4 regions of the Aureimonas mangrovi genome follow, and region 1 is predicted to be linked to each of the others. Evidence: predicted binding sites of a transcription regulator. Region 1 holds the regulator's gene; each other region holds the start of a gene.
What was found. The regulator PhoB, encoded in region 1, activates phosphate uptake and scavenging genes when phosphate is short. The targets are predictions, from matches to a motif close to TGTCATNNANCTGTCAT.

Region 2: H1343_RS04710 (TIGR00725 family protein) is a predicted target of PhoB. The motif match lies at 2,839-2,855, and genes of this name have one in related genera.
Region 3: H1343_RS00980 (ExeM/NucH family extracellular endonuclease) is a predicted target of PhoB. The motif match lies at 4,726-4,742, and genes of this name have one in related genera.
Region 4: H1343_RS04590 (PstS family phosphate ABC transporter substrate-binding protein) is a predicted target of PhoB. The motif match lies at 3,938-3,954, and genes of this name have one in related genera.

Annotation. Positions count from the first base shown of each region.
Region 1 covers NZ_CP059692.1:2,795,328-2,802,504, forward strand. The annotation lists gene H1343_RS13490 (aspartate aminotransferase family protein) at 1-904, opposite strand, end outside; gene H1343_RS13495 (GcrA family cell cycle regulator) at 1,311-1,877, shown strand; gene H1343_RS13500 (DUF3297 family protein) at 1,881-2,144, shown strand; gene phoB (phosphate regulon transcriptional regulator PhoB) at 2,274-2,978, opposite strand; gene phoU (phosphate signaling complex protein PhoU) at 3,038-3,754, opposite strand; gene pstB (phosphate ABC transporter ATP-binding protein PstB) at 3,790-4,536, opposite strand; gene pstA (phosphate ABC transporter permease PstA) at 4,626-5,942, opposite strand; gene pstC (phosphate ABC transporter permease subunit PstC) at 5,939-7,177, opposite strand, start outside.
Region 2 covers NZ_CP059692.1:1,000,595-1,007,771, reverse strand. The annotation lists partial or broken gene H1343_RS17140 (ZinT family metal-binding protein) at 87-686, shown strand; gene zigA (zinc metallochaperone GTPase ZigA) at 762-1,985, shown strand; gene H1343_RS04715 (DeoR/GlpR family DNA-binding transcription regulator) at 2,052-2,816, opposite strand; gene H1343_RS04710 (TIGR00725 family protein) at 3,112-3,567, shown strand; gene H1343_RS04705 (ABC transporter ATP-binding protein) at 3,717-4,865, shown strand; gene H1343_RS04700 (carbohydrate ABC transporter permease) at 4,862-5,791, shown strand; gene H1343_RS04695 (carbohydrate ABC transporter permease) at 5,791-6,615, shown strand; gene H1343_RS04690 (ABC transporter substrate-binding protein) at 6,645-7,177, shown strand, end outside.
Region 3 covers NZ_CP059692.1:206,363-213,539, reverse strand. The annotation lists gene H1343_RS00980 (ExeM/NucH family extracellular endonuclease) at 1-4,478, opposite strand, end outside; gene H1343_RS00975 (type I secretion system permease/ATPase) at 4,816-6,597, shown strand; gene H1343_RS00970 (HlyD family type I secretion periplasmic adaptor subunit) at 6,594-7,177, shown strand, end outside.
Region 4 covers NZ_CP059692.1:972,442-979,618, forward strand. The annotation lists gene H1343_RS04570 (glycerate kinase type-2 family protein) at 1-188, opposite strand, end outside; gene H1343_RS04575 (DedA family protein) at 508-1,161, opposite strand; gene H1343_RS04580 (DMT family transporter) at 1,326-2,249, shown strand; gene H1343_RS17225 (small membrane protein YohP) at 2,356-2,442, shown strand; gene aptA (omega-aminotransferase AptA) at 2,540-3,868, shown strand; gene H1343_RS04590 (PstS family phosphate ABC transporter substrate-binding protein) at 4,055-5,098, shown strand; gene H1343_RS04595 (hypothetical protein) at 5,154-5,384, shown strand; gene H1343_RS04600 (FadR/GntR family transcriptional regulator) at 5,366-6,106, opposite strand; gene araD1 (AraD1 family protein) at 6,305-7,177, shown strand, end outside.

The sequences.
Region 1 (7,177 bases):
GGAAACCCTCTTCCAGCACCACGTCGAGAACCGCGTTGCCGACGGCCATCGCCAGCGGATTGCCGCCGAAGGTGGTGCCGTGGGTGCCGGCCGTCAGGCCGGAGGCAGCAGCCTCGGTGGCGAGACAGGCGCCGATCGGGAAGCCGCCGCCCAGGCCCTTGGCCGAGGCGAGGAGATCGGGCGTCACGCCGGCGCCCTGATAGGCGTAGAAGTGCCCGGTGCGGCCGAGGCCCGACTGCACCTCGTCGAAGATCAGGAGCAGGCCGTTCTCGTCGCACAGGTCGCGCAGCGCTTGCAGGAAGCCCGGCGGCGGCACGCGCACGCCGCCCTCGCCCTGGATCGGCTCGATCAGGATCGCGGCGGTCTGCGGGCCGATCGCCGCCTTCACGGCGGCGAGGTCTCCGAACGGCACTTGGTCGAAGCCCTCGACCTTGGGCCCGAAGCCCTCAAGGTATTTCTTCTGGCCACCTGCGGCGACGGTCGCCAACGTGCGGCCGTGGAAGGCGCCTTCGAAAGTAACGATGCGATAGCGCTCGGGCTCGCCCCCCACGAAATGGTAGCGCCGCGCGGCCTTGATCGCGCATTCCAGCGCCTCGGCGCCCGAATTGGTGAAGAACACACGATCGGCGAAGGTCGCCTCGCACAGCCGCGAGGCCAGACGCGCCTGGCCCGGAATCTCGTAGAGGTTCGAGACGTGCCAGAGCTTGGTGGCCTGCGTGGTCAGCGCTTCGACGAGATGCGGATGCGCATGGCCGAGCGCGTTCACCGCGATGCCGGCGGCAAAATCCATGAAGCGGCGCCCATCGTCCGCGATCAGCCACACGCCTTCGCCTCGCTCGAAGCGAAGGTCCGCGCGAGCGTAGGTTGCGAACAGCGGCGAGTGGGCTTCTTGGGGGGCGGCCATGAGACTACTTCACGGGTTAAGCTTGAAGAAAATGCGGACGAAGACTTCCTGAAACGAAGCAAGCCTGCCGTGGGCAGGCTTTGCGTCGGTTGCGGCGGGCATTTGAACACGCGTGCTATACCATGTCGAAAGGCCGCCTTGTCAACGAACGACGCCTGAGCCCCGGGCGCTCTGCACGCGAGCGCAGTCCGTGCGGCAAGCTGGGGATAACCGCAAATCGATTCGAGGCGCCCCGGCGCGACTCTTGTCAGCGAGTCACCCGATATATAGTTTGGGGACGTACCAGATTTCGTGCGGCAAGCATCAGCAGTCACATAGATATGGTGGATCATCCGGCGGGCCTCGGCCCGTGGACTGTAAACGGATTCCGATGATCCGCCCTGTCCGAAACGAGGAGCTTACTAAAATGAGCTGGACGGACGAACGTATCGACCTTCTCAAGAAGCGCTGGGCCGATGGTCACAGCGCCAGCCAGATCGCGGGCGAGCTCGGCGGCGTCACCCGAAATGCGGTGATCGGCAAGGTCCATCGCCTGAAGCTCGAAAGCCGGATCAAGACCGCGCCCGTCACCGAGCCCGTAGCCACGGTGAAGGCCAAGCCCGCAACGGCGGAGCCCGTACGCCCGGCCGAGACGGCCGCCCCGCGCCTCGTCGTTGCCTCGCAGGCCGGCATTTCGCGCCAGCCGACGGCGCGCGCCATCGGCGCCACCGCATTGAAGATGGAGGAAGAGGTCGATCTCGTCGCAGAGCGCGGTCTCGTCACCGAGCAGCAGCAGAGCGCGGAGATCGTGCCGATCTCGCGCAACCTCACGCTGGTGCAACTCTCCGAGCGCACCTGCAAATGGCCACTCGGCGATCCGCTCTCGCCCGATTTCCGCTTCTGCGGCAACCATTCAGGCGACGCCTCGCCCTACTGCCAGTATCATGCCCGGATCGCCTTCCAGCCGGTGTCCGAGCGCCGCCGGGTTCGCTGATCGATGAGCGACAAGCTTCCGGCCGATGCCGCCATGCCCGATCGCCTGTCGATCGACCCCGACAGCCCGTTCCACGACGAAGCCCTGCTCGCGCGGGGCGTCGGCATCCGCTTCAACGGGGCGGAGAAAACCAATGTCGAGGAGTATTGCGTCAGCGAGGGCTGGGTGCGCGTGGCGGCCGGCAAGACGCTGGACCGCAAGGGCAAGCCGCTGACGATTAAGCTGAAGGGCACCGTCGAGCCCTATCCGAAGGGCGACGGCGAGTAAGGCTGGGCCCCGTCGTTGAGGGGCATGAAAAGGGCGCCGATCCGAAGATCGGCGCCCTTTTTCGTACTCGATTTCTCGCACCCGATGGAACGATGACCGCCGGCCGCGTCCAGGAACGGCGACAGCCCCTCAGGAGGCGCGGCCCGTGAAGGTTTCATCGAAAGCGTAGCCCGAACCGCGCACGGTGCGGATCGGGTCGATACGCTGGCCCCGGTTCAGCGTGCGGCGAAGGCGACCGACATGCACGTCAACCGTGCGCTCGTCGACATAGACACCCTGCCCCCAAACTCCGTCCAGGAGCTGCTCGCGCGAGAAAACGCGGCCGGGGGCCTGCATCAGGAATTCCAGGAGCTTGAACTCCGTCGGTCCGAGCTTCACCTCGCGGCCCGATCGGCGCACGCGGCGCGTCTCGCGGTCGAGCTCGATATCGCCCGCCGCAAGGCGCGCTGCGATCCGTTCAGGCTTCGTCCGGCGCAGCATGGCCCGCACGCGCGCCATCAGCTCGGGCGTCGAGAACGGCTTGACGATGTAGTCGTCCGCACCGACCGAGAGGCCGCGCACGCGCTCGCTCTCCTCGCCGCGCGCCGTCAGCATGATGATCGGCAGCATCGCCGTCTCCTCGCGCTGCCGCAACCGCCGACACAGCTCGACGCCGGAAAGGCCGGGCAGCATCCAGTCGAGAAGCAGAAGATCGGGCTGCGCCTCCCGCAGCCTGATGTCAGCCTCGTCGCCGCGCGCGATCACCTCGACGTCGTAGCCCTCGGCTTCGAGATTGTAACGCAGGAGGATACCGAGAGCCTCTTCGTCTTCGACCACCGCGACACGGGGTGCCATCGCCATCACTCCAGCCTCCTGGTCAGCCCCGGCGCGTCATCGAGCCGGGGGCCCTCGCCTCAGACGCTCGCCTGCGCGGTGCCGATCGTGTGGGTTCGATCGTCCTTGGGGCGATCGAGATCCATCTGCTGACCCGTCTTGATGTAGTAGATCGTCTCCGCGATGTTGGTCGCGTGGTCGCCGATCCGCTCAATGTTCTTGGCCGAAAAGAGAAGATGCGTGCAAGCGGTGATGTTGCGCGGATCCTCCATCATGTAGGTCAAGAGTTCCCGGAAGATCGACGTGTACATCGCGTCGATTTCCTCGTCGCGCATGCGCACGGCCTCTGCTCGGGCCTCATCGCGCACCGCATAGGCATCGAGCACGTCCTTGAGCTGCTCGAGCGCGAGCTCCGAAAGATGTTCGATGCCGCGCACGAGCTTGACCGGCTGGTTGTGCTCCGCGATCGAAATCACGCGCTTGGCGATGTTCTTGCCGAGATCACCGATGCGTTCGAGGTCGTTGGAGATGCGGATGGCGCCCACGATCTCGCGCAGGTCCTGCGCCATCGGCTGGCGCTTGGCGATCGTCATGATCGCGTGCTCATCGAGGTCGCGCTGGGCGGCGTCGAGGACCTTGTCCTCGGCCACGACGGAGCGGGCAAGGACCGCGTCGCTGCGGGTGAGCGACTCGACGGCGCGCGCGACGATGCGCTCGGCCTGCCCGCCCATCGACGAGATGTCGCTGAGGATGGACTTGAGCTCGGCATCGTAGGACGAGACGATATGTTCGGCCATGAGGTTCTCCCGCCCCGCCGCCGGGGCATGTTGCGTCAGCCGAAGCGGCCGGTGATGTAGTCGCGCGTGCGCTTGTCGTCCGGGTTCTGGAACATCTTCTCCGTCGGCCCGACCTCGACGACGCGGCCGAGATGGAACATGGCCGTCGCCTGGCTCACGCGCGCCGCCTGCTGCATGGAGTGGGTGACGATGACGATCGTGTAGTTGCGCTTCAACTCGTCGATCAGCGCTTCGACGGTGGCCGTCGCAATCGGGTCGAGCGCCGAACAAGGCTCGTCCATCAGGATGACCTCGGGCGAAACCGCGATGGCGCGCGCGATGCACAGGCGCTGCTGCTGACCACCCGACAGGCCGGTGCCCGGCTCATTCAGGCGGTCCTTCACCTCTTCGAAGAGGCCCGCGCGCTTGAGGCTCGTGACGACGATCTCCTCCAGCTCGCTCTTGTTGGCGGCGAGGCCGTGGATACGCGGACCGTAGGCCACGTTGTCGAAGATCGACTTCGGGAACGGGTTCGGCTTCTGGAACACCATGCCGACGCGGGCGCGCAGTTCCACGACGTCGAGATCCGGCGCGTAGATGTCCTCGCCATCAAGGGTGATGTCGCCCTCGACGCGCGCCGATTCCACCGTGTCGTTCATCCGGTTGAGACAGCGCAGGAAGGTCGACTTGCCGCAGCCGGACGGCCCGATGAGGGCCGTGACGCGGCGCTCGGCGACGTCGAGATCGACATCGAAGAGGGCCTGCTTGGCGCCGTAGAAGACGTTGACCTTCCGGCCGCGCATCTTGACCGGCGAATTGTCCGGCGCGACCGAAGCGGGGGTCTGCACATGCGTCTCGATGACGGGTTGGCTCTGGCTCATGATCGGTCCCTTTACCAGCGGCGTTCGAAGCGGCGGCGCAGCAAGACGGCGGCGATGTTCATCACCGCGAGGAAGAGAAGTAGGACGATGATCGCACCGGAGGTGCGTTCCACGAAGGCGCGGTCAGCCTCGTTCGCCCACATGAAGATCTGCACCGGCAGGGCCGTCGAGGCGTCCATCGGCCCCGAGGGGTGATCGGCGACGAAGGCGACCATGCCGATGAGGAGCAGCGGCGCCGTTTCGCCGAGCGCCTGCGCCAGGCCGATGATCGTGCCCGTCAAGATGCCGGGCGCGGCCAGCGGCAGCACATGGTGGAACACCATCTGGTTCTTCGAGGCGCCGAGTCCAAGAGCCGCCGCGCGGATCGATGGAGGGACGGCGCGCAGCGCGGCGCGGGTCGCGATGATGATCGTCGGCAGCGTCATCAGCGTCAGCACAAGTCCGCCGACGAGAGCCGCTGAACGTGGCAGGCCGAACCAGTTGACGAAGACGGCCAGGCCGAGCAGGCCGAAGACGATCGACGGCACGGCCGCAAGATTGTTGATGTTGACCTCGATGAGATCGGTCAGTCGGTTCTTCGGCGCGAACTCCTCCAGATAGATGGAGGCGGCGACGCCGATCGGCAGCGCCAAGAGAAGGACGATCACCATCATCATGAAGGAGCCGGCGATCGCCACACCCACGCCCGCCGTCTCGGCGCGCGAAGAGGCGCCGTTGGTGAAGAAGCCGGTGTTGAAACGCTGGGCGAGGTCGCCGCTGTCCTGGAGCTGAGCGATCCAGGCCAGCTGACGATCGTTCAGCGGACGGCGGTTCTCGGGCACGTCGAGATTGTACTGCCCCTTGACCGCCGAATCGACGATCGAGTTGGCCGGGAGCCAGATTTCCTGGGTCGTGCCGATGATCGTCGGATTTGCCAGCACCTCGTCGCGCAGAAGACCGCGCACGCCGTTGGAGACGAGCGCCGAAACCTGCGAGAAGGCCTGACGGTCTTCGCGATCGACGCCCAGCTTGGCGGCGATCGCCTCGTTGGCGAGGCGCGGATAGTCCGCACGCATCATAGCGCTACGGTCGCGCTCGCCGTTCGGGTCGATCACCTCTTCCGAAAAGGTGATCGGAAGACGCAGCTCGGTCTGCCAGAAGGCGGTGTAGCCTTGGCTGATCACAGTCCACAGGAGCCACACGAGGAAGACGAGGCCGACACCGACGGCGGCGATGCCATACATCTTGAAGCGGCGTTCTGCGGCGTAGCGGCGGCGGATGCCGATGTCCCGGCGCGCAGGCGCCACGCTTGTCGGCGCTCCGGCGCGCCCTGCGGTCGTATCGCTCATTCGTACTGCTCCCGATACTTGCGCACGATGTAGAGGGCGAAGACGTTCAGCCCGAGGGTGATCACGAAGAGCGACAGGCCGAGGGCGAAGGCGACGAGGCTCTGCGGTGAGGTGAAGTCGATGTCGCCCGTCAGCTGGCTGACGATCTTGATCGTCACCGTTGTCATCGCCTCGAACGGGTTGATCGTCAGATTGGCGGCGATGCCTGCCGCGAGCACCACGATCATGGTCTCGCCGATGGCGCGCGACATGGTCAGCAGTAGCGCCGAGACGATCCCCGGCAGCGCCGCCGGCAAGATCACCTTGCGCACCGTCTCGGAGCGCGTGGCACCGAGGCCCAGCGAACCGTCGCGCAGCGAGCGCGGAACCGCCGTGATGACGTCATCCGAAAGAGACGAGACGAAGGGGATGAGCATCACGCCCATCACGAGGCCCGCTGTCAGCACCGACTGAGCCTGAATGAAGCTCGAGTAACTTCCCGTCAGGAGACCGTTGAGCTGGCCAGAAAGGTCACGCAGGAACGGGCCGACGGTGATCAGCGCGAAGAAGCCGTAGACGATGGTGGGAATGCCGGCCAGCACCTCCAGCAGCGGCTTGACGACGCCACGCGCACGAGGGCTCGCGTATTCGGCCATGTAGATCGCCGCGAAGAGGCCGATCGGCACCGCGAAGCACATGGCGACGAGGGCGATGTAGAGCGTGCCAGCCAGGAGCGGCACGAGGCCGAACTGCCCCGCCGCGCTCGTGCCGGCCGCCGCAAAGCGCGGCTCCCACACCGTTCCGAACAGGAAGTCGGTGATCGGCACGAAGGAGAAGAACTGCATCGCCTCGAACAGCATCGAGAAGACGATGCCGACAGTGGTGAGAATGGCGATGGATGATGCGACGATCAGGAGCGCGCGGGTCACACGCTCGACCGTGTCGCGGGCCCGCAGCCGCAGTCGGATGCGGCTGATCGCGAAGGCTGCGCCCGCGACGGCCAGCGCGATCACGACGACCGTCATGGCAAGGCGGCTGGTGTCTTCAGCCTGGATCTGCGCGAGCGCAGCGGGAATCATGAAATCCTGCGCTGCGGTCACGACCGGAACGCCGCGAGCCTGAAGGATCGGGCCGAGTTCGGCGATGCCCATATCGGCGACGGCGCCACGCTCATGCTCGGGTATCAGGCGGATGCCGCGCGCCAGGCTGTCGACGATGCTCTCGGCCAGCCCTGGGAAAGCATTCAGCTGCGGGCC
Region 2 (7,177 bases), 1.7 Mb from region 1:
CCTACAACATCGCCGTGGTGGGCGGCAGCGGTGTCGTCCACGAGGGCGAAGAGCACGACCATGCCGGTCACGACCACGATCATGAAGCCACGGGGGACGACCACGCCGGGCATAGTCATGGCGACGGCGCACACGCGCACAGCCATGGCGATCCGCAGATCTACGCCGGCTACTTCGAGGACAGCCAGATCGCCGATCGCCCGCTGTCGGACTACGAGGGCGACTGGCAGTCGGTCTACCCGTATCTTCAAGACGGAACGCTCGATCCGGTGTGGGAGCACAAGGCCGAGAGCGGCGACATGACCGCTGAGGAGTACGCCGAATATTACGAAACCGGCTACCGCACCGAGGTCGACCGCATCACCATCGCGGGCGATGTCGTCACCTTCTACGAGGATGGCGAGCCGACGGAGGGTCACTACACCTATGACGGTTACGAGGTCCTGACCTACGCCAAGGGCAACCGCGGCGTGCGCTTCATCTTCCAAAAGACCGAAGGTGACGAGGCAGCGCCGCAGTTCATCCAGTTCAGCGACCACCGCATCGCGCCGGAGAACACCGATCACTACCATATTTATTGGGGTGACGACCGCGCCGCCCTCCTCGAAGAGGTGACGAACTGGCCGACCTACTACCCGTCATCGCTCGACGCCGACGAGATCGTCGCCGAGATGATCGCGCACTGAGCGCCACGCCTCGCAAGCGAACGCCCGGCCCGACGGCCGGGCGGCCTGAGACTGAACCCATGCCAGGAGCCTGCCATGCTCTTCAAAGCCGACCGCCCCCGCCGGCTGCCGGTCACCGTTCTCTCCGGCTTTCTGGGTGCCGGCAAGACGACCCTGCTCAACCATGTCCTCAACAATCGCGAGGGCAAGCGTGTCGCGGTGATCGTCAACGACATGAGCGAGGTGAACATCGACGCCAGCCTGGTGCGCGACGGCGGTGCCGAGCTGTCGCGCACCGACGAGAAGCTCGTTGAGATGACGAACGGCTGCATCTGCTGCACGCTGCGCGACGACCTTCTGAAGGAAGTGCGCGCGCTCGCCGAACAGGACCGCTTCGACCATCTCCTGATCGAATCCACAGGCATCTCGGAACCGCTGCCCGTCGCCGCGACCTTCGAATTCCGCAACGAGGCCGGGCGGAGCCTTGCGGATGTCGCACGTCTCGACACGATGGTCACGGTTGTGGACGCGGCCAATCTCGTGCGGGACTTCGGCTCTCAGGACTTCCTGCGCGACCGTGGTGAGAGCCTCGGCGAGGAGGACGAGCGCACCATTATCGACCTGCTCGTCGACCAGATCGAATTTGCCGACGTGATCATTCTCAACAAGGTCTCCGCGGCAGGAGCGGACGGGGCGAAGGCCGCACGGACAATCATCAAGGGGTTGAACCCGGACGCCAAGCTCATCGAAACCGATTTCGCCAGCGTCTCGAACGACGACATCCTGGGCACGGGACGGTTCGACTTCGAGAAGGCGCAACAACATCCTCTCTGGTACAAGGAGCTCTACGGCTTCGCGGATCACCTGCCCGAGACGGAGGAATACGGCATCCGCTCCTTCGTCTACCGCGCGCGGCGGCCCTTCGATCCGGGACGTCTCCAGGCTTTCATCGGTGAGAACTGGCCGGGGGTCGTGCGTGCGAAGGGTTTCTTCTGGCTGGCGACACGCCCGCGCTTCGTCGGCAGCCTCAGCCAGGCCGGGGCACTCGTGCGCACCGAGAAGGCCGGGCTCTGGTGGGCGTCCGTGCCGAAGGCGCGCTGGCCCGACAGCGACGAATGGCGCGCCGCGGTCGGACCCTACATCGATCCGGTCTGGGGAGACCGACGTCAGGAACTCGTCTTCATCGGCGCTCGCACGATGGACGAGGCTGCTCTTCGCAGGCGTCTCGATGCGTGTCTCGTGCCGGAGACGGAGTTTCAGCCAGAGCGGTGGAGAAAGCTGACCGATCCGTTCCCAACTTGGGAACGCACGGCCGACTGAGCGTGGGCCCGCCGCTCTGCCGGATGCGGGAAGAGCCTGCCAGGCGCGCCCACAGGCGACGCCACCTCAATCGGCGATGACGAGCCGGCCGATCTCCGCGCGAAGCGCCGCGTTCGGCTCGCCGTCGCTGACCACACTGGCGAAGTCGGCCAAGGGGGCGATGGCCGCGATCGCGCGGCGTTCGAACTTGGTCGCATCGGCCAACAGCACACGGCTGTCAGAGCGCCGCATCGCGCCCTGCTTGACGGCGATCTTTTCCAGATCGTAGTCCGTCGCCCGGCCGCGGTCGTCGACCCCGGAGCAACCGATGAAACAGACGTCGAACCCCATCGCGTCGATTCCGGCTAGGGTCGCCGCCCCTGTCAGCGATCCGTCCGCCCCGCGAACCGAACCGCCGAAGACATACAGTTCCAGCTGTCGTCGTCCCGCCAGCGCCATTGCGATCGCCATGCTGTTGGTGAAGACGCGCAGCGCGACCTCTCGCTCGGCGAGGGAACGGGCGAGCGCCTCGGTCGTGGTGCCGACATCGAGGAAGATCGAACTGCCGGGCGGCACAAGGGCCGCAGCGGCGCGCGCTATGCGCTGCTTGGCGTCCAGCGCCTGCAGGCGCTTTTCTCCGTAGCCGAGCCTCACAGTGTTGTCGGTGGCGCCGGCACCGCCGTGAAAGCGCTGAAGGAGCTTCAGCCGATCGAGATGGATGACATCGCGCCGGATCGACTGCATCGAGACCTCAAAACGCTGCGCCAGCGCTTCGATCGTCGAGTAACTCTGCTGTCCAACGAGCCGAACGATCTCGCGCTGCCGGTCGGTCAGTTCATCCGGTGCAGACACGCATTTCCCTCCGATACCAATCTGTAACATAACTTACATCACCGCGCGCTATCTGCGAGCAATTTGTCGCCGGGCTCAGGATTTTTCCCACATCACCGCGCGAATGAAGACATAAGGAAAGACCATCTTGCAGCAGATACTATGGAGTGGCGCCCTGCAGCGTCCGATCTGGAACGGGTGCGTATTCGATCCGGTCCGGTTCGCGTGGACGAAGGCGGACGGGGGGCACCGGGGCGAGGCCGTCTCGCCGGCTCGCGCGCTTCGGCTCCTGTCACAGGCGGCACAGCTTCGCCGCGTGCCGGTCGGCATCATCGGCCCGCGCGAGGCCAAGCCCCATCAGCTCGAAACGGCTGAGGCCCTGGGCGCCGAACTGGCCCGCCATGGCCTGCAACTCCTGTGCGGCGGCAGGAACGGTGTGATGGAGGCGGCCTGTCGCGGCCATGCGGAAGCGGGAGGCATCCCGATCGGCATCCTGCCCGACGACGAGTGGCAAGCCGCCAACCCGTTCGTCGCCATCCCGATCGCGACCGGCATCGGGCCCGCACGCAACGCCATCATCGCGCGTGCCTGCGTCGCGCTCGTGGCGGTCGGCGGCGGCGTCGGCACCCTCTCCGAGATGGCGCTCGGTTTGCAATTCGGCCGCCTCGTGCTGGCCATGAACGACGCTCCGGCGGTCGACGACGTGCCGATCGTCCAGAGTGTCGCGGAAGCGATGGAACTCATATCGGCCAGGATCCTGCAGCCGACGTAAGAAAGCTTCCATACGTCATCGCTTTGTTACAGGCGAGCGTTAGAGCGACCGCATCCTTTTCGAGGAGATGTCGGGGAACGCATGGCCATCCAAGCTCGCCAAATGAAGCCATCGCCAGCCGATCCCGGCCTCTGCCGGAGGGTCGTGTCATGACGGCGCGTTCCCTGGAATTGTCGGGCATCGGCAAGAGCTTCGGCGCGGGCGACGTGCTCTCCGGGATCGACCTCTCGATCCGTGCGGGCGAGTTCCTTTCGCTCGTCGGCATGTCGGGCTGCGGCAAGTCCACGCTCCTGCGCATCATCGCCGGTCTCGAAAGCCCCGACCGGGGCACGGTCTCGATCGGCGGGCAGGACGTGACCGATACCGACCCGGCCGACCGCAACCTCGCCATGGTGTTCCAGAGCTACGCGCTTTACCCGCATATGAGCGTGCGCCAGAACATCGCGACGCCGCTGCGCATGCGCCGCCTCTCGCTTGCCGCGCGCCTTCCCGTCCTCGGCGCTTTTTCGCCGGGCCGCGGCAGGCTGACACGCGAGATCGACGCGGAGGTGACGCGCGCCGCCGAGATGCTCGAGATCGGGGCGCTTCTCGACCGGAAGCCCGCGCAACTTTCCGGCGGCCAGCGCCAGCGCGTAGCCCTCGCACGGGCCCTTGTCCGCGACCCCTCGGCCTTCCTGATGGACGAGCCCCTTTCCAATCTCGATGCCCGCCTTCGGGCGCATATGCGCGAGGAACTCGCCGCGCTTCACCGCCGTCTCGGCGCGACCTTCGTCTACGTCACCCACGATCAAGTGGAGGCGATGACCATGTCGGACCGCATCGCCCTGATGGAAGGTGGACGCATCCTCCAGGTCGGCACGCCCGACGATCTCTACGACCGGCCGGCCTCGCTGGCGGTTGCGCGTTTCATCGGCTCGCCGACGATCAACACCCTTCCCGCAGTTATCGGCAGCGACGGGCGTGTCTCCGCGTTCGGGCGCGATGTCGGCCTCGTCAGCCAAGGTGCGAACGGCGGCCCGGTCACGCTCGCGCTTCGGCCGGACGCTCTGCATCCGGCGGCAGACGGCTTCCGTGTGAGGGTTCTGCGCAGCGAGATGCACGGCGCCGACCGATATGTGACGCTGGCGCTCGCGGGCGAGGCAGACGTCCGGCTGACCATGAGGAGGCCGGCCGGCTCCGCGCCGATGGCGGCCGAGGGCGAGGAGGCGGCGATCGGCTTCTCGCCGGAGGGCGCGCACCTCTTCGGCGCCGACGGCGCGCGCCTGTCGTGCGATGTGGCCGGGCGGATGGCGGCATGAGCGCCACGGCCGAACTTGCGCCTCCCCGCGCTGACGGCACGACACGCCGTCCCGGTCGCATCGAGCGCAGAGTGGTCCGGCGCGGACTCCTCTTCGCGGCGCCCGCGATCCTTCTTCTGCTTGCGATCTACATCCTCCCTCTCCTCTCGCTCGTCGTCTTCAGCCTGACAGACTACCGCCTCGGCGCGATCTCGATGGAGTTCACCGGGCTCGACAATTTCACCCGCGCGCTCGCCGATCCCGTGTTCCGGCGCGCTCTGTGGAACACCGTCGTCTACGCCGCGATCGTCATTCCGCTGGGCGTCGGGCTCGCGCTCGGCATCGCGCTTCTGGTGCATGGACGAACCCGCACGCGAGGCATCTGGGAGGTCGCCTACTTCCTGCCCGTCACCGCGACGCTGGTCGCCATGGCGACCGTCTGGCAGTTCGTCCTCCACCCGACGCTCGGGCCGGTAAACGCCGCGATCCAGTGGTTCGGTGCCCCGCCCGTTTCCTTCCTCGCCAATCCGTCGCTGATCGTGCCGACACTGGCGCTGATCGGCGTGTGGCAGGTGCTCGGCTTCAACATGGTGCTGTTCCTCGCCGGCCTCGCGGGCGTTCCCAAGGATCTGCACGAGGCGGCCCGGCTCGACGGCGCCAAGAACCCGATCGACCGCTTCCTGACGGTGACCTGGCCGATGCTGGGCCCGACCACGATGTTCGTCGCGGTCACGACCTCGATCTCCGCCTTCAAGGTTTTCGAGACGGTCGCGGTGCTGACGAAGGGGCGTTCGGGCTCGGAGACGCTGCTCTACACGATCTATCTCGAAGGGTTCGAATACGCCGAAACCGGCTATGCGGCGGCGTTGACGCTCCTCTTCCTCCTGATCGTTCTGGCGCTTTCCATAGGCCAGACGATCCATCTCGACCGGAAGGTGCACTACTGATGCCCGCCGCTATCCGCAGGCTCGTGCCGCACCTTCTTCTCGCCGTAGGCGCGGTGTTCACGCTCCTGCCCTTCTACTGGATGGCGCTGACCTCGATCCGGCCGCCGGCCGAGATCTTCAACATCTCGCTGTGGCCGATCCCGGAGGAATTCGCCGCCGCGCGCAACTACGGGCGTGCGGCGACGCAGGCCCCGATGGGCACCTTCATGTTGAACGGCGTGATCGTGTGCCTCGGCATTCTCGTCGTTCAGGTCGCGACGGCCGTCCCCGCCGCCTATGCGCTCGCCAAGCTGCGCTTCCCCGGTTCGCGCCTGTTCCTGACGCTCGTGATCGCCGCGCTCTGCGTGCCGATCCAAGCGCTCGCCCTGCCGCTATTCGTCGGGCTGGCGCAGATGAAGCTCCTCAACACCTATTTCGCGCTGATGGCGCCGTTCTTTCTCTCGGTGTTCGCGATCTTCCTGTTCCGCCAGAGCTTCCGCTCCTATCCCGACGAGATCATCGAGGCCGCGCGCCTCGACGGGTTCACCGAGATGGAGATCTGCTGGGGGCTCGTCCTGCGCGGGTCGCTGCCCGTGCTCGCTGCCTTTTCCGTCTTCTCGGTCGTGGCACACTGGAACGACCTCTACTGGCCGCTCATCGTCGTCACGGACATTTCCTATGCACCGCCGCCGCTCGGCATGCTCTTCTTCTCGGACGCCGAAGCGGGCGCCGACTACGGAGCGCTGATGGCAGGCGCCACGATCATCACCGCGCCGATGGTCGCGTGCTTCCTCCTCGCCCGAAAGCAGTTCATCGCCGGCATTACCATGACGGGCGTGAAGTAGACCCCTCGACCCCTAAAACGGAGACTTCCATGTCGTTCCTGACCCGCATCGCCGCGGGAGCGCTCGCGCTCGGCGTCTGCCTGCCCACGTTGGCCGGCGCGCAAGAGGTGACGCTCAACGTCCTCTACAACCTTCCCGGCTTCACGCGCTTCCACCAGCCGATCGCCGAGGAATTCCAGAAGCTTCATCCGGACATCCGCATCAACTTCCTCGCGCCCGCGCCGGACTACAACGCCGGCCATCAGCAGGTGCTGCGCTCGGTCGTCACGGGCGAGGCGCCCGATGTGTTCTTCTCCGGCTACCACCTCCTGTCGGAACTGACCGAAACGCTGTCCGCGCGCGGTCAGATCACCGATCTCGCCCCCTTCATCGAGGCCGATGGCGGGCAAGCGTTTCTCGACGAGAACTTCACCCCGCAGATGGCCGCCCTCGGCGTTGTCGGCGGCATGCAGTACGGCCTGCCCGTCAACGCCTCCTCGCCGATCATGTACATCAATCCGGATCTCGTGCGCTCCGTCGGCGCCGACCCGGACGCCATGCCCGACACATGGGACGAGCTCGT
Region 3 (7,177 bases), 900 kb from region 1:
TCGCCATTGTCCTTGAACACCGGGAGTTCGCCGCCCTCGGCGACGAAGTTCAGGATCGACACGCGGATGAGGGACGGAGCGCCTTCCAGAATGGCGCCGTTCTCGACGATCGGGACGATCGAGCCGTCCTCGGCAATCAGCGCGACGCTCTTAACACGATCACCGGAAGCTGCGCCCTCGTCATAGGAGTAGCGCAGGCCACCCAGCTGGATGAAGGCGCCGTTGCCCTTGGTGACGCCGGCGGCGGCGTCGAGGATGTTGAGCAGTCCCTCGGCCGTCGTGTCGAAGACCATCAGCGCGTTGTTGAAGGCCAGCGCCGCGTTGGCTTCACCGCGGGTGATCTCGCCCGCATTGATGCCGGCGCGGATGCCGCCGCCGTTCTTGATGCCGACGACGAAGGTTGCATCTTCGCCCATGGTCTCGAGCGCGGCGCGACCCGCTGCGATGTTCGCGTCCGCCGTGATGTTGCCGAGATTTGTCTCCTCGGAGCGCACGCCCGGATTGCGCTCGCCGTTGAGGGCGACGTTGGTGTAGCCGATCACTTCAGAGTTGATCTCTTCCATGACGGCGTTGACCGCGTCGGTGACTTCCTTGACCGAACCGCCCCTCGTGCCGGAGGCCAGCGCGATCGTCTCGACTTCCTCGACGCTGATGCCCCAGGCCGCGGCGACGTTCTCGACCGTCGAGGCGTAGGCGCCACTGACCGCCGGATCGTAGCTGTCGGTGATGACGTTGCCCTCGGCGTCGAACTCGATCGCGAGGCGGCCGAGATACTTGTACTGGCCGTCCGTGTTGACGATCAGCGTGGTCCCGCCGGCCGCGTCCTCGATGACGAGCGGATAGGTGTCGGCGAACTCCTCGCCTTCGCGCGGCACGTCGTTCTCGTCGCCGAGACGCGTGTTGGAGCCGGCCGCGAGGATCACGTCGACGCCGGTCAGGAGCGTGGCGAGCTCACGCTCGTTGGCGATGTCCTGCAGGTGCGAGGTGAGGATGATCTTGTTGATGCCGTCCGCGGTGAGGCGGTCGATATAAGGCTGCAGATACGCGGCCAGCGCGGCCATGTCGTCCGTGCCGGCGCCCGGATCGGCCACCGTCACACCGCCCACCGAGGCGATGTTCTCGAGGATCTGCGTGGTGGCGCCGACGAAGCCGATGCGCTCGCCGCCTTCTTCCAGCACGGTGATCGGGGCGATCGCACCCGCCGGAAGCGAGCCGGCGGTCGGGATCGGCCCGGTGCCTGCGAAGGTGTCGATGAAGTTGTCCTCGAGCGAGGTGCCCTCGAAGTTGAGGTTCGCCGACAGATACGGGAAGAGCGCGCCAGTCCAGCTGCCTTCGCCCGAGATCGCCCGGTCGAAGAAGTCCGGCCCGAAGTCGAACTCGTGGTTGCCGACCGTCGAGAGGTCCACGCCGATGCGGTTGTGGATCTCGATGTCGGCCCGCCCGCCGGCCGTCACGCCGAGGATGGCGTCGAGGCGCGGATCGGCACCGGCCGAAAGGAACGGTCCGGCGATGAAGTTGTCGCCGCCCGACAGGACGATCGTGTTGGCGTATTCTTCCTCGAACGCCTCGACCAGCGCCGCCATGAGCGGAGCGGTCTCGGGAGCCAGCGTGCTGGCCTCGCCATCGGAGAAGTGCAGGATCTGGAGCGTGTAGTTGCCCGGCTGCTGGTCGGCGCCGAGGTTGAAGCTGGCGACCAGCGGGTCGTGGTCCGACGCGCGGATCGGCGAAGTGCCGTCGAAGTAGGACGGGTCGCGGCCGAAATCGGTGTTGTAATCGAGCGCGTCCGCCTCGTCGGCGTTGATGTTGCCGATCACGAAGTCCTCGACGCGGTCGATGATCCCGTTGACGTCAGCGAACATGTCGCCGCTCGCCAGGATGTAGTCGAGCGTGCCCACGAAGCCGTCGAAGATATAGCCGTAGGGGTTGTCGAGGAAGCGGGCGGCGAGGTTGACCCAGCCGGAGTCGAGCAGGTGCTGGATCGGCTCTTCGGCCGCGTAGGAGTTGAGGTCGCCGAGGATGACCTGGTTGGTGGTCGAGGAGCCGGTCGGGTTGGTCGCCAGCCATTCGTTCAGGGCGATGGCCGCGTTGATCCGCGTGCCGTTGGAGGCGCCGGCGCCGTCGTTGAGGTCGGCGTTGCCCTCGCCGGGCGAAGCCGAGCCCTTCGACTTGAAGTGGTTGACCGTGACGGTGATCTCCTCACCGGACGCGAGTTCCTCGAAGGTGACGGTGAGAGGCACGCGATTGCCGCCGGTCGCATCGAAGATGCCGGCCGTCTCGAGCATGGCGATGGCCTGGCCGTTCGGGCCGTTGCCCTCGGCGATCTGGACCGTGTCGGTGCGGTAGATCTGCGCGACCGCGATCGCGTCGTCACCGATGGTCGGGCGGCCCGGATCGACCCATGCCCAGACATCGGAGCCGGCGCGCGCGTTCAGTTCCTCGACGAGAGTCGCAACGGCGGGCGTGTTGCCCTCGAGGTCGAAGTCGTTCTCGATCTCGATCAGGCCGATGATGTCGGAATCAAGCTGCTCAAGGGCAACGAGGAGCTTGTCGAGCTGGCGCTGGTACTCCACGGCGTTGTTGGCGCCGCGCGGATCCTGGCCGTTGTCGATCGTGTTTCCACCCCCGTCCAGCGTGGTGAAGAAGTTCAGGACGTTGAAGGAGGCGACTTTCAGGCCCGTGCCGTCCGCCGTCACCTTGGTGGGCTCGGGGTTGCCGTTTCCGCGGGTGAACTCGTTCGCCTCGTTCTCCACGGAGCGCACGCGCCAGGTTGCGCCCGAAGCCTGGTTGCCGGCCCACTGGTAGTCGAGGACGCCGGTCAGGCCCTGGATCGTGTCGCCCATGCGCGGCGCGGTCGCGGTGCCGTAGTCGGGGAAGAGATTGTCGATCGGCTGGTTCTGGAAGTTCAGGCCGTCGTCATAGGTGATCGTGCGCGCGCCGGTCTCCTGCAGGTAGGCCTGGTAGGCGGCGGCGTCGGGGGTGTTGTGCTGGCTGAAGGTGAAGGGGCGCTCGCCGGTGATCGTCTCGCCGTTCGCGCCGACCTGCTCGAAGCCGTTGGTGTCGAACAGCTTGATCTCGTTGAAGCGGTCGAGCTGGAACTGCTCGGTGACCGTCATCGTGTTCGGCAGGCGGATCAGCATGCCCTCGTAGGCCTCGAGGTCGGGCTGGAAGTCGCCGTCCTGGTTGACCGTCGTGTTGGTGATCGCCGACAGGTCGACGTCGACGGCCATCGTGTTGATGTCCTCGACGGCTCCGGCCTCGACGACCGAGACGCTCTGTGCGGTGAGCTGCGTCTGGCCGAAATACTCGCCGACGACGCCCGTGACGCGCACGCGGTCGCCGATCGCGACGTCGGTGAGGAAGCTGCCGCCCTCGAAGACGAAGATGCCTTCGGAGGTCGAGGCGTCATCGTCCCAGTCGGCCTGCTCGTGCTGGAGGAAGAAGCCGCGCATGTCGCGGCCGGCATCGGCGTCGCCGTCCTGGAAGTCGCCGACGACGATGGCTTCGACCGTGACCGTCTGGCCGACCATCGGAGACGCCGCGCCCGAACCCTGGATCGCGGAGATGAGCGTCAGGTCGGAATCGTCGAAATCATCGTTGAGAATGGTCGCGGTGGCGCTCGCTCGCGTGACGGTCGCGGTGCCGCTGGTGACGGCGATCGTGCCGACGAGCGTCTCATCGGTTTCGGAGACGTCGTCGTCGCTGGCGGTGATCGTGAAGCTCTCGCTCAGATTGTCGGGCCCGAGAGTGATGACGCGGTCGGCCGGGAAGGTGCCTGCGAAGTCGTCGGCATCGGTGGTGCCGGAGAAGCTGACCGTCACCTCGATCTCTTCCGTGAGGTTGGTGGCCTCGATCGTGAAGGTGAAGGCGCCGTCGGCTTCAACCGCGCTCGCCGGATCGACACTGATCGACACGGCCGGTTCGTCGGAGCCGACGAAGGCGAAGGAACCGTCGAAGGCGACGGGCGCATTATCGTTGACGGTCCAGTTGTCGGCGTCGTTCAGCGCCGCGCGGATCGCGGCAGGGTCGCCGGAGGTCGGGCCGGAATAGAAGCCGTTGTCGACGTTGGCGATCGAAACCGCGTTGACGCCGTCCGTCAGGCCAGCGGGGAGAGCGGACGAGTTCGAGTTGGTCGCGTCGGCGTCCCAATCGGCGCCGTTGAACTGGATTGCGGAGATGAAGGCCGGCGAAGCGGCATCACCCTGGTAGGCGAGGATCTGGTCACCGGAGGTGGAGAGGTTGAAGCCTCCCTGGACGCCCTCGAGGCGGACGACCGTCCCGGCCGTCAACGCTGCTTCCGCGGTCCAGCCGATGACGCCCTCGTTGGCGCGAAAGCTGCCGTCGGCACGCCAGCCATTGTCGGTGAAGTTGATCGCGGTGCCCGCTTCAACGTCCGTCAGAAGGACGAAGGCGAAGCTCTTCGGATTGTCGGAAGCGAAGTCGACGAAGGCGATATCGCCCGCGGACAGTGTCGTCGGCATTTTGGTCTCCACGAGAAAGCGGATCCGCGCGCACGAAAGACTCGCCTCGAACGCCGGCCTGTCACGTTTGCCGGTTTCGAGGTGTCGACAGTGCTGGCTCGGATGCGCGAAAGGGTTTCGGCTTCCGCGATCGAATCCGGCTCACCGCAGCGATCGCGACGGCTACTAACCAGCTTCATGTTGCGGTTTTTTAACACGCGGACGACGAACTGACGCATCGTCAGCCGGAACGGGCGAAGGTCGCGTCCGTAATCCAACTGTCATCTGCGCGGCGTATCCCGTCGGCCGCCGGACGCCCGCCGACGGCATGCTCTTCGTCCGTTTTCCAGGTATCGCCGTGAAGAAGAAACCCATCGACGAGATCGCGAAGATCGCGTGGTCCGGCGCCTCCGGCCTCTTCTTCTTCACCTTCGTCACGAACGTCCTCCTGCTCGTGCAGCCGCTTTACATGCTGCAGGTGTACGACCGGGTGCTCGTCTCATCCTCTCTTGAGACGCTCGCCTTCATCTCGCTGATCGCGGCCGGCGCGATCCTGCTCCTGGGCGCGATCGACGCGCTGCGCAGCATCATGGCGGGGCGGCTCGCCGCCCGCATCGGGGTCGCCGGCGGTTCTTCGGCTCTTCTCGCCTCCATCGCCGGCCAGCGCGCCTCGCTCGGGGATATCCAGCCGCTGCGCGATCTGTCCACCGTGCGCGGCTTCGTCGGCGGGCGCACGCTGCTGGCCTTTCTCGACATGCCCTTCGCGCCCTTCTTCATCGGCATCCTCTATCTCATCCACCCGCACCTGTTCTGGCTGACGGCCGGCGGCGCCGTCGTCCTCTTCGCCGTCGCGTTCGCCAACCAGTGGGCCGGTGATCGCGCACTCGGCGCGTCGGGCGAGGAGAGCATCGGCGCCTCGCTGATGGCGCAGGCCTTCACCCGCAACGGCGAGAGCATTTCCGCCATGGGCATGCGCGGCAACGTCACCGAGGCCTGGGGCCGCCAGGAGGGCCGCGCGATGGCCGCGCAGGAGCGCGCCAACTCCGTCGCGTCCTTCTATGGCGGGCTTTCGCGCGTCGTGCGGCTCGGCCTGCAGATCGCCATCCTCGGCTATGGCGGCTATCTCGTCGTCACTGGCGAGATGACGGCGGGCATGATCTTCGCCGCATCGCTGATTTCCGGGCGCGGCCTGCAGCCGATCGACCAGGTCATCGGCGGCTGGAAGGGCTTCGTGGATTTCCGCGCCGCCTGGCGCCGCCTTTCGGCCGCGCTGGCCTCGGCCAAGGTGGGCGAGACGCGCACCGAACTCCCGACGCCGACCGGCCGCATCGAAGTGCAGAAGGTCATCGTGGCCGCGCGCGGCAACGAGCGCGGCGACCCGATCCTCAAGGGCGTTTCGGCCGTGATTCCGCAGGGCGCCTGCGTGGCTGTCGTCGGCGCCTCGGGCGCCGGCAAGTCGACGCTCGCACGGGTTCTGGCCGGCGCGCTCGTACCGAACAGCGGCGTGGTGCGCATCGACGGCGCCGACATGGCGAACTGGGACAGCGAGGCGCTCGGCCGCCATGTCGGCTACCTCTCCCAGGAGGTCGAGATGCTGCCCGGCACGATTGCGCAGAACATCGCCCGTTTCGATCCCGACGCATCCGACGCCGATATCGTCGCGGCCGCCACCAAGGCGCAGGTCCACGACCTCGTGCTCGGCTTCCCTCAAGGCTACGACACGATGCTCGGCCCGGGCGGCATCCAGCTTTCGGGCGGCCAGCGCCAGCGTGTCGGCCTTGCCCGCGCCTTCTTCGGCACGCCCCGCCTTCTCGTCCTCGACGAGCCGAACGCCAATCTCGACATGGCCGGGGAGCAGGCGCTCGACAGGGCTCTGGCCGCCGCCAAGGCCGACGGGACGACCGTGATCGTGGTCACGCAGCGCCGCCAGGTCGCGGACGTGGCGGATCGCATCCTGATGATGCGCGATGGCGCGATCGAGGATTACGGCACGCGCGCCGAGGTGCTGGAGCGCCAGGCCCAGCGTGTGCGCCAGGCGCAGGAAGCGGCCGCCGCCAATGCGGGCGGACAGGTCCGTCCGCCGCAGCCGCTCGTCGGCGGGCGGTTCACCAGCGTGGTCAGCGGAGGGGCGGCATCGTGAGCGCGCCGAAAGCCAATTGGGCCCGTGACATCAGGACGGGCACCCGCGGACCCGTCATCCTCGGCCTCGCGCTGACGGGCGTCTTCCTCTGCGGCTTCGCGGCATGGGGCGTCACCGCCCCGCTCGCGGGGGCGACGGTGGCCAGCGGCTTCGTCTCCGCGATGGGCCAGAACCAGCGCGTGCAGCATCTGGAGGGCGGCATCGTCTCGCAGATCGCCGTCCATGAGGGGGAGCGCGTCGAGGACGGGCAGATCCTCTACGAACTCGACCCGACGGCCGCGCTCGCCGACCGCAACCGGCTTCTCAAGCAGTCCGTCTCGCTTCGCGCGCGTGCCGAACGCCTGGTCGCCGAGCGCGACGGCGCCGAGCGGCTGGAACTGAGCGAGGCCCTCCAGACGGCCGGCGAGGACACCGGCATGACCCTGCATCTGCGCGAGCAGACGCGCGAGTTCGATGTGCGGCTCGAGCGATTCCGCCAGGAGCGTGCGATCCTGTTCCAGCGCGTGGAGGCGCTGCAGGAGCAGACCGTCGGGCTGAAGGCCCAGCAGGACGCGGTGGAACGCCAGCTCGTCGTCGTGCG
Region 4 (7,177 bases), 1.7 Mb from region 1:
GCGACATCCGGCCAGGCCGCCTCGAGCGCGGCAGCCATCAGCGCCGCAGACTTGCCGGCGCCGACGACGACGCAGCGGCCCGTGGGCTTCTCCGGCAAGTGCCGCGCGAGGACGTGCCTCGGGTCGGCGCTCGCGATGGCCTGGGCAAACAGCTCTTCAAGGAACTGCCGAGCCTGCCTCTCCTTCATGCCGTTTTCCCTCCCCAGGTCGTTGCACCGGCGCCGTGATGCCATGCCTAGGTGGGTTGGTAAACGCGAAAAGGCGCCCCGCGAAAGCCTCGCGGAACGCCTGATCGTGGTCGACCCTCTCTCGAAACGGTGAAGCTGACATGCAGCTCCGGCGCACGATCAGGTGAGGCCGAGGAAGCTCAGAATGGCGACGATGACGACGATGACGCCAATGATGTAGAAGATGTTCAAAGGTCTCACTCCTGTTCCTGACGGGAACGTGAACGCGTCGGCAGCCCAATCGTTCCGGCCCCGACAGGTTCTTGTCACCATCGGCCCTTCAGGAGCGTTGAGCTTTTGCCAGGCTCTTGCGCGCGCGCGGCGTCGACATGCGGATCACCCCGTAGATGCCGAGGCCAATGCTCGCCACCGTAACGATGGCGACGAGGCCGACGAAGTGCGCCTCGCTGTCCAGGCCCATCTCGCCGGCGCCCCGCGCGGCCACGTAGCCCGGTGCGAGGATCAGAGGAGCCCAGACGAAGGCCGATGCGATATTGGCGACCTGGAAGCGCAAGTGATCCATCCGGATGATTCCGGCAACCAGCGGGACGGTCGAGCGGACGGGGCCGAAGAAGCGGCCGAGGAAGACGGCGAGGACGCCGTATTTACGGAAGAACAGGCGCGCGCGCGCCACGCCCTGTCGATGATTGCGCATGAAGCGCGTCTGCACGAGGCCGGGCCCGAAATAGGCGCCGACATAATAGGACACGGCGTCGCCAAGGATTGCCCCGACGATGGTGGCGATGAGGATCGGCGCCGGATCAAGCACTCCGGCTCCGATCAGGCCGCCGATCAGAAGCATGACGGCCGTGGCCGGAATCAGGAGGCCGATCACGGCCAGCGATTCCCCGAAGGCGATGAGGCCGACGATCGGGATCGCCCAGGCCTGATGCGTTTCGATCAGCGCGCTGATCCAGTCCACCCACACATCCATTCCGAGTATCCTCATGTCGCCCCGCGCCGGGACCCTACGCGGCAAGCGTTAAGATCAGAATGTCGGCGAGGGCGTGGCGGAAACGCTTGCGCGGGGCGAACATCTCGCGATACGCCGCAGGCGGCGGAACGGCGCGGACCGGCCCGCGGGGGAGCGCCCGGCCTTTGCGTTGGAACCTGAAAGCCACCGGATCGACGGCCGGCATCGTGCTGATGCTCGTCGGCATCGCCCTGTTCGCGGCCAACGACGCGATGGGCAAGTGGCTGGTGGCGACCTATGCCGTCGGTCAGATCATGCTGATCCGTTCGCTCGCCGCACTGGCCGTCCTCGCCCCCTTCATCCGGCGCGAGGGCCGTTCGATCCTCACCCCGCCGCGTGCTGGCCTGCATCTCCTGCGCGCCTTCGGGGGCGCGGCCGAGAGCGCGCTTTTTTACGCGGCGCTCTTCTACCTGCCGCTCGCGCAGGTCATGACCTTCTATCTGGCTTCGCCGATCTACGTTGTCGCCCTGTCGGCGCTGTTCCTAGGCGAGCGTGTCGGCTGGCGGCGGTGGCTTGCAGTCTTGGTCGGCTTCGCGGGCGTCGTGGTGGCCCTCGGGCCGAGCCTTTCGGTCGCCTCGATCGGCGCGGCGATCGCCATCGTCGGCAGCTTCGCCTTCGCGATTCTGATCGTGCTCACCCGGCGCCTTTCGGATGCGGGCGGCACGACGCTGATCGCGTGGCAGATGACGGCGAGCGCGATCATCGGCCTCGTCCTCGCGCCCTTCGCGTGGACACCGCCGAGCGCGACCGGCCTTCTCGCGCTCTGCCTTCTGGGCCTTGTCGCCATGGCCGCCCATGTCTGCGTGAACCGCTCGCTCGCGGTCGCGGAAGCCTCGGTCGTGGTGCCCTTCCAGTACACGCTCATCATCTGGGCGATTGTCTACGGCGTCCTGATCTTCGGCGACGAGCCGAGCGCGGCGCTTTTTGTCGGCGCTGGGCTGATCGTAGCCTCCGGGCTCTTCATCCTCATGCGCGAGCGCAAGAAAGGGCTGCCGCCGACCGCCCTCGCGGTGCCCGACGCGATCGCCGAGGGCGAGCCGAGGAGTTGAGGACGCGCGTCGACCTGTGTCATTCGCGCCCTAGCTATCGCGCTGGATACTGCAACGCAGCACCGCGAGACCAAATGGGCCCGCGAGCATAAAACAAGGATCGACCATGTTCCGCTTCTTCGCCTCCACCATCGGCGTCATCTTCGTCATCGGCCTCATCGTCGTGATCGGCCTCCTGATGCTGATCTTCTGAGGCTCAAAGGGGCGCTTGACCCCCTCGCGGCGAGTTCATAGCGTCGGTCGAACGAGGCGCCCTGGATGGGGCTGCCATCACCGGAAGACCGAGCGCCATGAACGAGCATTCGCGGATCGCCACCAACAATCTCGACGCCTTCTGGATGCCGTTCACGGCGAACCGGCAGTTCAAGAAGGATCCGCGGCTCTTCGTGCGGGCGCGCGACATGCATTACGAGACCGCGGACGGACGCCGCGTTCTTGACGGAACCGCCGGGCTGTGGTGCGTCAACGCGGGGCATTGCCGCCCGCTCATCACCGAGGCGATCGCCACGCAGGCGGGCGAACTCGATTACGCTCCCGCCTTCCAGATGGGCCATCCGAAGGCTTTCGAGCTCGCCGCCCGGCTGACCGCAATGGCGCCCGCTGGCTTAGACCATGTGTTCTTCACCAATTCGGGGTCCGAGTCGGTTGAGACTGCTCTGAAGATCGCGCTCGCCTACCACCGCGCGCGGGGCGATGGCTCGCGTTTCCGGCTGATCGGGCGCGAGCGTGGATATCACGGCGTCAATTTCGGCGGCGTGTCGGTCGGGGGCATCGTCGGCAACCGCAAGATGTTCGGCACGCTCCTGACCGGCGTCGATCATCTGCGTCACACACACGACCCGGCGCGCAACGCTTTCACGCGCGGCGAACCCGAACACGGCGTCGATCTCGCCGAGGATCTGGCGCGCCTCGTCCAGCTTCACGACCCTTCCACCATCGCCGCGGTTATCGTCGAGCCGGTCTCGGGGTCAACCGGCGTGCTGCCGCCGCCCAAGGGGTATCTCAAGCGCCTTCGCGAAGTCTGCGACCAGCACGGCATCCTTCTGATCTTCGATGAGGTGATCACCGGCTTCGGGCGGATGGGCGAGGCCTTCGCCGCCGATTACTTCGGCGTGACGCCGGACATCATGACGACCGCCAAGGGCCTCACCAACGGCGTGATCCCCATGGGGGCGGTCTTCGTCAAAGGCGATATCCACGACGCGTTCATGACGGGGGGCGAGAACCTCATCGAGTTCGCCCACGGCTACACCTATTCGGGCAACCCGATCGCGGCGGCCGCTGGCCTCGCCACCCTCGACACCTATGCCGAGGAGGGGCTGTTCGAGCGCGCCAAGGCGCTGGAGCCGGTCTGGGCGGACGCGCTGCATTCGCTGCACGGTGAAGCGCACGTCATCGACATCCGCACCATCGGCATGATCGGGGCGGTCGAACTGGAGCCCATCGCGGGGCAGCCCACGAAGCGCGCCTTCGCAGCCTTCCTCGACGCGTATGAGCGTGGTCTCCTCATCCGCACGACGGGCGACATCATCGCGCTTTCGCCGCCGCTCATCATCTCGCAGGACCAAGTCAGCGAGATCGCCGCCACGCTGCGCAGCGTGCTGCGCGCCCTGGATTGAACGCTGCGGAAGCGGCTGCCGCGTGAATCGGAAAGCAAGCAATCTTATACGTTTACATCGTCATTCAATCGTCATCGATCTGTCATGTGTCCTTCGCGCGTGATCGCTAGGAGAGGCGTGTCCCCGGCGGCCGGCGAGCGGCTCCGAGGTATCAAATCAACCGTCTCGAAGGAGATGTTCCTCGTGTTGAACAAGAAGATCGCCGGCCTCGCGCTCGGCACGGCCGTCCTCGCCATCTCGCCGGCGAGCGCTCAGAACGCCGAGCCCGTGCAGATCGCCGGCTCCTCGACCGTTCTGCCCTACACGCAGATCGTTGCCGAGGCCTTCGGCGAAGCCTATCCTGATTTCCCGACCCCGGTGGTCGAGTCGGGCGGTACGGGCGGCGGCTTCACCCAGTTCTGCCAGGGCGTCGGCTCCTCGACGATCGACATCGCGAACGCCTCGCGCCCGATCTCGGACAACGAGAAGGCTGCCTGCGCCGCTGCCGGCGTGACGGACATCCAGGAAGTGCGCTTCGGCTACGACGGCATCGTCTTCGCCTCGGACGCCTCGCGCGATGACTTCGCGCTGACGCCCGAAATCGTCTTCAACGCGCTGGCCGCCCAGGTCGTCGTCGACGGCGAGGTTGTCGAAAACCCGTACACCAACTGGTCCGAGATCGACTCCTCTCTCCCCGACCAGCCGATCGCGGCCTTCATCCCGGCCGAGAACCACGGCACCCGCGAAGTCTTCGAGGACAACCTCCTCTCGGCCGGCTGCGAATCCTCGGGCGCGCTGGAAGCCTTCGTCGCTTCCGGCATGGACGAAGACGCGGCTGAGGACGCCTGCATCCAGGTTCGCGGCGGCAACTACACGACCGACATCTCGGGCGACTACTCCGAGACGCTGGCTCGCATCCAGGCCAACCCGGACGGCGTCGGCGTGTTCGGCCTCGCCTTCTACGAGCAGAACCAGGACCGCCTGAAGGTCGCCACCATCGACGGCATCACGCCTTCGGTCGAGTCGATCTCCACGGGTGAGTACCCGGTTTCGCGCCCGCTCTTCTTCTACGTCAAGTCGGCTCATATCGGCGTGATCCCCGGCCTGTCCGAGTTCGTCGAGTTCTTCCTTGACGACCAGATGATCGGCCCGGACGGCCCGCTCGCCCAGTACGGTCTCGTCCCGGCGCCGGACGCCGAGCGCGACGAGTACCGCGCGAACTTCGAGGCCGGCACCACGCTGGACCTCTAATCATCTCGCCTGCAAGGGCAGGTGACGGAAACGAAGGGCGCATCGCTGCAAAGCGATGCGCCCTTCGCCGTTCTGGGTGCGGCTCGTCGCATCGTTTGCGAGCATTCGCCGGATGGCTCCATGGCGCGATGCCCATAATGGTCGCCCCGTTCGACGGCTTTGGAGAGCTTTCGACACGGCATGCCGCACCGTTCTGCGCGTCGATGGTCGCAAGGCCACCGGCGAGAAGCTGGCGGCGCCGTTCGGGCGTCCGGCGAAGATCGAGGCTTATATCGACGACGTCTGAGGAGATATCGCCGTCTGTCGAAGGGCGAGGCTGGCCCGGCCCGCGCCGGTGTCGATGACGAGACGCATAGCCGTCGCGGCCTTCTCGCCGTCGCCGGCGGCCACCGCCTGCACGATACGCAGATGGTTGCGGGCCAGCTCCTCCATTTCCTCCCGCGTGCGGGCGGGGGAGGAAAGCTTGAAGGAAAGCGCGAGCGCGGCCTCGATCACGCCGCCGGCCGAGACCATGAATGGGTTGCGCGAAGCGCGCGCCAGCTCCTGATGGAACTCCAGATCGACCCGCGCAACGCTTTCGGGCGTGTGCGACAGGTCGTTCATGCGCCCGGCGATCTCGTAGAGGCGCAGGACGTCTCTCTCGCTCGCGTGGCGGGCTGCAAGAGATGCGGCCGCCGGCTCCAGGGCCAAGCGGATCTCGGCGAGGTGCTGGATGAAGGCCTCGTCGACGCCGGCCTCGATCCGCCATGAGAGGACATCCGCGTCGAAGAGGTTCCAGGACGCGCTGCCGAGAACGCGGGTGCCGACCTTCGCCTTCGGCTCGACGAGCCGCTTGGCGGCCAGCGTCTTCATCGCCTCGCGAAGCACCGTTCGCGAGACGCCGAAGCGCGAAATGAGCTCACCGTCGCCCGGCAGGATGGACCCGGCGGGCAGCGTGCCGTCCACGATCGCGCGGCCGAGCTGGCCCACCACCATCGCGTGGCTGGTGCGCAGCTGCCCGCCTTCCATCGTCGTTTCCAGAAGGCCCGCCAGCGACCTGCTCCCATAATCGGCCGTAACGCGACTGCGGCCTCGGTCCAGTCATATCGTATGATTGTTCTGCGTAATAGTCTTGGTAGTTTGGCAAAAGTGATCAAAGTTGGCCTTGACGCCGTGGTCGCGATTTCAATAAGTCATACTTTTAGAAGCGCGCTATCGGGAGGATGGATGCGGCTTATTCAGTACAGGCAGGGCGATAGGCCCGCCGTCGCGGTTCTTGAAGATGGCGCAATGGGCGAACGTCTCGCGGCCGCTTCGCTTTACGATTTGGCGTGGGACGCGATATCGCGCGGCGTCTTGCTCACCGAAGCGGTGCTGGCATCGCGCACCGGTGAGCCGGTCGACGCGCGGGAACTCGTCCGCGAAGGCCTGCTGGCGCTCCCCGTCACTCATGCCGACCCGGCGCATTGCCTCGTCACCGGTACGGGCCTCACCCATCTCGGCTCGGCCGCCGGCCGCGACGCCATGCACCGCAAGGCGCTGGAGGACGAGGCTGCGACCGACTCGATGAAGATGTTTCGCATGGGGTTGGAGGGCGGCAAGCCTGCTGCCGGATCGGTCGGCGTGCAGCCCGAATGGTTCTACAAGGGCGATGGCTCCACCCTGCGGGCCAGCGGTGAGGCGCTGGCCTCGCCCGGTTTTGCGCAGGACGGGGGTGAGGAGCCGGAGATCGCCGGCGTTTATCTCGTCGGCCCGGACGGGACGCCGTTCCGTCTCGGCTTCTGCCTCGCCAACGAGTTCTCGGACCACGTCACCGAGAAGGGCAACTATCTCTGGCTCGCCCACTCCAAGCTGCGCAACGCCGCGCTCGGACCCGAGCTTTTCGTCGGAGAGCTGCCCGATCATGTCGAGGGAGTTTCTCGCATCCGGCGCGGCGGGCAGACGGTGTTCGAAAAGCCCTTCCTTTCGGGCGAGGCGAACATGAGTCACTCGATCGCCAATCTCGAGCACCACCATTTCAAATACGATCTCTTCCGCCGGCCGGGCGATCTGCATATCCATTTCTTCGGCACGGCGACGCTTTCCTTCTCGGACGGCTTT